2 linked regions of the Luteolibacter yonseiensis genome follow. The protein of the gene in region 1 interacts with the protein of each later gene in a pairwise test. Links are inferred from orthologs where the notes say so. Each region holds a gene or a part of one and is shown in the gene's direction. Other genes may lie near its edges. The genes, in order: def and JIN84_RS07170.

The links.
Region 2: the proteins of def (region 1) and JIN84_RS07170 interact in binary tests that used the Escherichia coli proteins (3 or more experiments, as listed by UniProt). The link is inferred for Luteolibacter yonseiensis from one-to-one orthologs.

The regions. Positions count from the first base shown.
Region 1 is NZ_JAENIK010000011.1:75,267-78,284, forward strand. The notes cover bases 1-2,698. They hold def (peptide deformylase), read left to right. Parts: upstream 1-919; coding sequence 920-1,477; downstream 1,478-2,698. Other genes in these bases: recQ (DNA helicase RecQ), read right to left, coding at 1-743; JIN84_RS10020 (glutaredoxin family protein), read right to left, coding at 1,507-1,752; JIN84_RS10025 (discoidin domain-containing protein), read left to right, coding at 1,914-2,698. Also shown: more of JIN84_RS10025, read left to right, coding at 2,699-3,018. UniProt on the Escherichia coli protein: Removes the formyl group from the N-terminal Met of newly synthesized proteins. Requires at least a dipeptide for an efficient rate of reaction. N-terminal L-methionine is a prerequisite for activity but the enzyme has broad specificity at other positions.
Region 2 is NZ_JAENIK010000008.1:226,123-229,242, forward strand. What follows is about bases 69-2,868. They hold JIN84_RS07170 (aspartate-semialdehyde dehydrogenase), read left to right. Parts: upstream 69-869; coding sequence 870-1,868; downstream 1,869-2,868. Other genes in these bases: JIN84_RS07165 (RNA polymerase sigma factor), read right to left, coding at 69-701; JIN84_RS07175 (hypothetical protein), read left to right, coding at 1,912-2,253; JIN84_RS07180 (polyprenyl synthetase family protein), read left to right, coding at 2,232-2,868. Outside these bases: more of JIN84_RS07165, read right to left, coding at 9-68; more of JIN84_RS07180, read left to right, coding at 2,869-3,113.

The DNA.
Region 1 (3,018 bases):
GTCGCCGCCATCGATTCCGTGTTCTTGCGGGATTGGCAATAAACGATGCCGGACTCGTCGGGCCGGGCGTTCACGAAATTACAGACCTGCGCCGCTGCTCCGGATTTTCCGACGACCTGGTATTTCAGGTTGGGCCGGTTGAAACTGGCGAGAAAGACCGCGGGATCGCGGAGTTCGAGCTGGCGGATGATGTCCTCCCTCACGCGTCCGGTGGCGGTCGCGGTGAGTGCGAGCACGGGGATTTCCGGAAGGACTCCGCGTACCTCCCTCAGCCTTCGGTATTCCGGACGGAAGTCGTGGCCCCATTCGCTGATGCAGTGCGCCTCGTCCACCGCCAGTGCCGCGATTTTCCAATTCCTGAGCCGCATGAGGAAATCCGGCAGCATCAGGCGCTCCGGCGCCACATAGAGCAGCTGGTATTCTCCCGCCGCCAGTCCGTCGGTGCGACGGCGCGCTTCATTGGAATCAAGCGTCGAGTTGAGAAACGTCGCCGCCACGCCGCTGGCTTCGAGCTGGTCCACCTGATCCTTCATCAGGGCGATGAGGGGTGAGACGACGACTGTCAGTCCTTCGCGGACGAGGGCGGGGAGCTGGTAACAAAGACTTTTTCCCGCTCCGGTCGGCAGGATGGCAACGGTGTCCCGTCCCCCCAACGACGCCTCCATGATTTCCCGCTGAAGAGGCCGGAATTCATTGTAGCCGAAGGTCTGCTTGAGCCGGGAAGAGAGGAGTTGCAAGCTCATGGGACGAATAGATGCATGGTCTTTTGAACAGGTCAAGTTTGAAAGCGGAATGAAAGAGGAGTCACGCCGGAGGAACCTGTCCGTTGTTTCTCCATTTGAAAAACAGACGGAAGGATGGTTGTTTTCTGGGGTTTGACCTTTGTGATTTGTTCCGCTAGAGACCTGTGGACTTCCTCATGATTCGCGAAATTGTCCAATACGGCCACCCTGTTCTCCGCCAACGCTGCCGCCCTGTCACCGAGGTGGATGATACGATCATCGAACTGGTCGCCGACATGTTGGAAACGATGGTGGACGCGAACGGCGTCGGCCTCGCCGCTCCACAGGTGGGTGAGGACCTGCGCCTGGCGGTCATCGACGTCTCGCATGATCCGGACTGCATTTCCTTCCTCAAGGTGAATGGCGAGGATGCGAACCTTGAAGAGATCATGCCGCTCATCTTCATCAATCCCGAGCTGGCGTTCGGTCAGGAAAAGGAATTTGGAATGGAAGGCTGCCTCAGCATCCGGGGCATCCGCGCGGAAGTGCGCAGGCCGGAAGCGGTGAAGGCGACGCTGCCTCAGCTGGATGGATCGGTGCTTGTCGTGGAGACGGACGGCCTGCTGGCCAGGGCCCTGCAACATGAGATCGACCACTTGAACGGCGTGTTGTTCGTGGACCGTCTGCCGGCGGTGGCGAAGGTCTCGATGCGGAACCGGCTCAAGAAGCTGCTGGATTCGAATCCCCAGGGCTGATCGGGACACCCTGGTTTTCCGGGTGCCGGTCAGACGATGCCCCGTTTTTTCAAAAAGGGCACGAGTTCATCCACCCCGAAATCCGCGAGGACCTCGCCATGCCAATCCATGGTCGGGGCCTTGCTCTGGCCGGAGAGCGCCACCATTTCCTGCATGGCCTCGCGATCGCCGGAGACGTTGAAGGTCTGGACCTCGATTTTCTTGCTGTCGAGATACTCGACGACTTCGTCACACCACGGGCAACCGCGTTTGATGTAGAGGATGGGAAGGTTCATGATCAGTGGGTTTGGGAAACGGGAAAGGATCGGAGAGGGCGTGAATTCCGCCGGATATGGCACCTTGGGCGCATGTTGAACTTGGTCCTTGGTCGCCGGTTTGGCAACTGTTAGACAGAATTGTTTAGCAATACCCTCTTTTTATCTTAAAAACCCAACCGATGTCGCACCATCCGTTTTTCTCACTGTTTGAAGATCCGGCCCACTGGCAGGTGTTCGCGTCCGGCCAGTCGGAAGGCAGGCTCTCACGATGTGAAGGGGCGGATGGCGGTTGCGGCCTGCGTTTGGAGTATGATTTCCATGGCGGCGGTGGTTTCGTCGTATTGAGACGGGAGGTCCGGTTTTGCCTGCCGGGCACGTTTGAAATCGGTTTCCTCGTACGGGGTGAGGGACCTGAGAACCATTTTGAATTCAAGGTTTCGGACCCGGGAAACACGAACGTCTGGCGGCGTCAGCGCGAGAACGTGGAATTGCCGGCAAACTGGACGAACGTGCGCATGCACGAACGGGACCTGCCGTTCGCCTGGGGACCGGCCGGCGGTGGCGGGCCGTCGGAAGTCGGGGCGGTCGAGTTTGCCATCGTGGCGGGATCGGGTGGAAAAGGAGTGCTGGAGCTGGCCTCTCCGGTGTTCGAAGACCAGACACTGCGGTCGCCACGTTCGATTACGGCGACCAGCCACAAGCAGGGATTTCCGCCCGAGGCCGTGTTCGCGGATGCATCTCTCACAGGCTGGCAGGCGGCTCCGGGTGACGCGTCGCCCCGGTGGGAGGTCGATTTCGGCAGGCCGCTGCGCTTCGGCGGGATGGTCATCACCTGGCCGGATGCCCTGCCACGCAGGAAATTCACCGTGGAGGTATCGGGCGATGGAAACGTGTGGACCGGGATCCACCGGTCTTCGTCCGTGCTCGGAAAAATGAGCCACATTTCCACACCCGGTTTGGAGGCACGGCACCTTCGGATCACCTTCGCCGACTGTGGATGCGCCGCGCTGTGTTCCGTCGTCCTGCGGCCGGACGCTTTTTCCAGCACTCCGAATGAGTTCATCCACGCCGTCGCCGCCGATTACCCGCGCGGCTGGTTCCCGCGCTACTGGCTGCGCGAGCAATCCTACTGGACTCCTGTCGGCAGCCCGGAGGGAAAACGCCGCGCGCTCATCAACGAAGAGGGCATGGTGGAGGTGGACGAAGCCGGATTCTCACTCGAGCCGTTCATCCTGACCGGTGGAAAGCATTTCACCTGGGCGGATGTGGAAACTTCGGTCTCCC
Region 2 (3,120 bases), on another replicon or contig:
CAGGCTGGCTACAACCGCCGCAAGGCCCTTTTCAACGCCGTCAGTTCCGCATCCACCTGTTCATCGGTGGGAAACCGCAGCGTATCGCCGATCTGCCGCCGCAGGATATCCCGGAATTTTCCGCGCAACCGGCTCACCACCTTCCGCGCCGCCTCGCCGCTCATCCCCAGCGCGTCCGCCGCGTCGGCGTAGTTCCCCCCCGCTTCGGACCTGGGATTCAAAAAAGGTTCCAGAATGGCGAACTGCGTCCCCCTGCCCGCTCCATCCTCTTCTTCTCGAAGCGTGCCCAGTGCTCCGAGCAGCACGGTCATCGCCCACTGGTGGTCGAAGATCTCGTGAGGGGTGAGCGCTTCGGCGGGTTCTCCGAAATTCCGCTCCGCCTCATCGACATCGAGCGAGAGGATCTCATATCCACCGCCGCGCTTGAGGGCCAGCCCGCGCTCCCTCACATCGCCCGCATAACGCTGGAACGCCGTGAGCAGGAATGTCCTCAATTTGCCCAGTTCCTGGCTGGCGGAAGAAAACAGGCCCCGCTCCAGCAAATATTGGAAAAATCCCTGGGTCAGATCCTCGGCGTCCTGACGGCCGTTTCCCGTCCTGCGGGCGAACGCATACAGCGGATACCAATAGTTGTGGCAAAGGGTTTCCAGCGCGCGTTGCCGCAGTTCCGGAGCTCCTTCCCGGCAGACGTCGACGAGCATGGTCCATTGCGTCTGGGGAAAAGGCGAAATGCGCGTCGTTCTCATTCATACGCACGTCACCATGTTCCGCCTCCGGATTCGAATCTTTTTCTCTTGAAACGAATCGGTTGCCAGTCCGCAGGATCTGGGTATGCTCCGCGCCCCGGCAAAAGACGCCGGCCCATGAAAATGAATCATCCCCATGTAGCGATCGTAGGTGCGACGGGTGCCGTCGGCGTCGAGATGCTCCTTTGCCTGGAGCAACGGAATTTTCCACTGAGCAAGCTCAAGCTGCTCGCCTCCGCTCGTTCCGCTGGGAAAAAGATGACCTTCCGTGGTGAGGAAATCACCGTGGAGGAGCTGACCCACGACTCCTTCGGGGACGTGGACATCGCCCTTTTCAGCGCGGGTGGCGGGATTTCCCTGGAATACGGCCCCTCCGCAGCCGCGGCGGGCGCGGTGGTCATCGACAATTCCTCCGCTTTCCGCATGGATGCGGATGTCCCTCTCGTGGTGCCTGAAATCAATCCGGAAGCGGCGAAGAACCGCCCGCGCGGCATCATCGCGAATCCGAACTGCACGACCATCATCTCGCTGATGGCGCTGGCACCGCTGCACGCGGCGTTCGGCCTGCGGTCCATCATCGCCTCCACCTACCAGGCGGTGTCCGGCTCGGGAGCCCAGGGCATCGTCGAACTGGAAGAGCAGATGAAGGCCATCGCAAGCGACCAGCCTTTCACTCCGAAAATCTACCCGCGCCAGATCGCCTTCAACGTCATCCCGCAGGTGGATGCGTTCACCGACAACGGCTACACCAAGGAAGAGCTCAAGATGCTCAACGAAGGCCGGAAGATCATGGACCTGCCGGAACTGCGCGTTTCCTGCACCTGCGTGCGCGTGCCGGTCTACCGCTCGCACTCGGTTTCCATCACCGCACAATTCGAGCGCCCCGTGGATGTCGCCGCCGCCCGCGCCGCCTACGAAGGCAGGCCCGGCGTGAATGTCGTCGATGATCCATCCGCCAAACTTTTCCCGGTGCCTCTCGACACCACCGGCAAGGACGACTGCCTCGTCGGCCGCATCCGCAAGAACCTCGTCTTCGACAACGCGCTCGACCTCTGGGTCGTGGGCGACCAGGTCCGGAAAGGCGCGGCTCTCAACGCGGTGCAGATCGCGGAGATCCTGTGATGCAGGAGGACGTGACGACCTCTTACAGCGGAGGCTGCAGGTGATGATCCACCCAAAGGACATCGATGGAGCCTCCATCGCCGTTTTCATCTGGGATCAAACCCATTCCTATGGTGGCAGCATGGTGCTGTTCGGCATCGCGCGTTTTTCAAAGGGTGGATTTTTTGTCGAAAGGGAATCGGAACCTCTCCAAATGCCGATCCCGGAATCCGCATGGGAAAATATCCGGGAAAACGATGACCGGGGTGAAGGGAAAACTTTCGAGTTGGCGGACTACATCGTCATGCTGAGACTTGGCCCGCTGCCCGAGGACGATCCGCCCGAGAACTACGAAAGGATCGATCTCCCGCCCCTCACACGACAATGGACCTCAAGACCTACCTGAAAACCACCGCCTCCGAAGTGGATGCGGCGATGGATTCCTTTTTACCAAAGGCGAAGGAACGCCCGGCCACGATCCACGCGGCCATGCGCTACAGCGTCTTCGCCGGAGGGAAACGCCTGAGGCCCGTGCTCTGTCTTGCGGCGGCGGAGGCTTGTGGTGGTGAAGTCTCAAACGCCCTCGCTCCGGCCTGCGCGGTGGAACTGATGCACACCTATTCTTTGGTTCATGACGATCTCCCCGCGATGGACGATGACGACCTGCGCCGCGGACGCCCGACCTGCCACAAGGTCTATGGCGAGGGCATGGCCGTCCTTTGCGGCGACGCCCTTCTCACGGAAGCCTTCATCGTGCTCGCGAAAGCCCCGGCGACCAAACGCTACGGCACGCGCGAGTTCATCGCCGAGCTGGCGGAAACCGGCGGCAGCCGCAAGCTCATCGGCGGCCAGGTGATGGACCTTGAAGGCGAAGGAAAAAAACTCACCAAACGCGACCTGGTCCGCATCCATGAGGCGAAGACCGCCGCACTGCTCACCACCTCGCTGCGCCTCGGCGGCATGTCCGCCAATGCGACCCCGGCGAAACTCGACGCCCTGACGAAATTCGGCTACGCGCTCGGGCTGGCTTTCCAGGTGATCGACGACATCCTGGATGTCACCCAAAGCACCGAAGTGCTGGGCAAGACAGCGGGCAAGGACGAAGCGGTGGAGAAATCCACCTATCCGGCGATTCTCGGGCTCGATGCCTCGCGCAAGGAGGCCGCGAAGCTAACGAGATCCGCCATGGAAGCGCTGAAACCGCTTGGTAAAAAGGCGGCCCGGCTGGAAGAGATCGCCGCTTACTTGCTCAAGCGGGAATATTGAGGGTTGG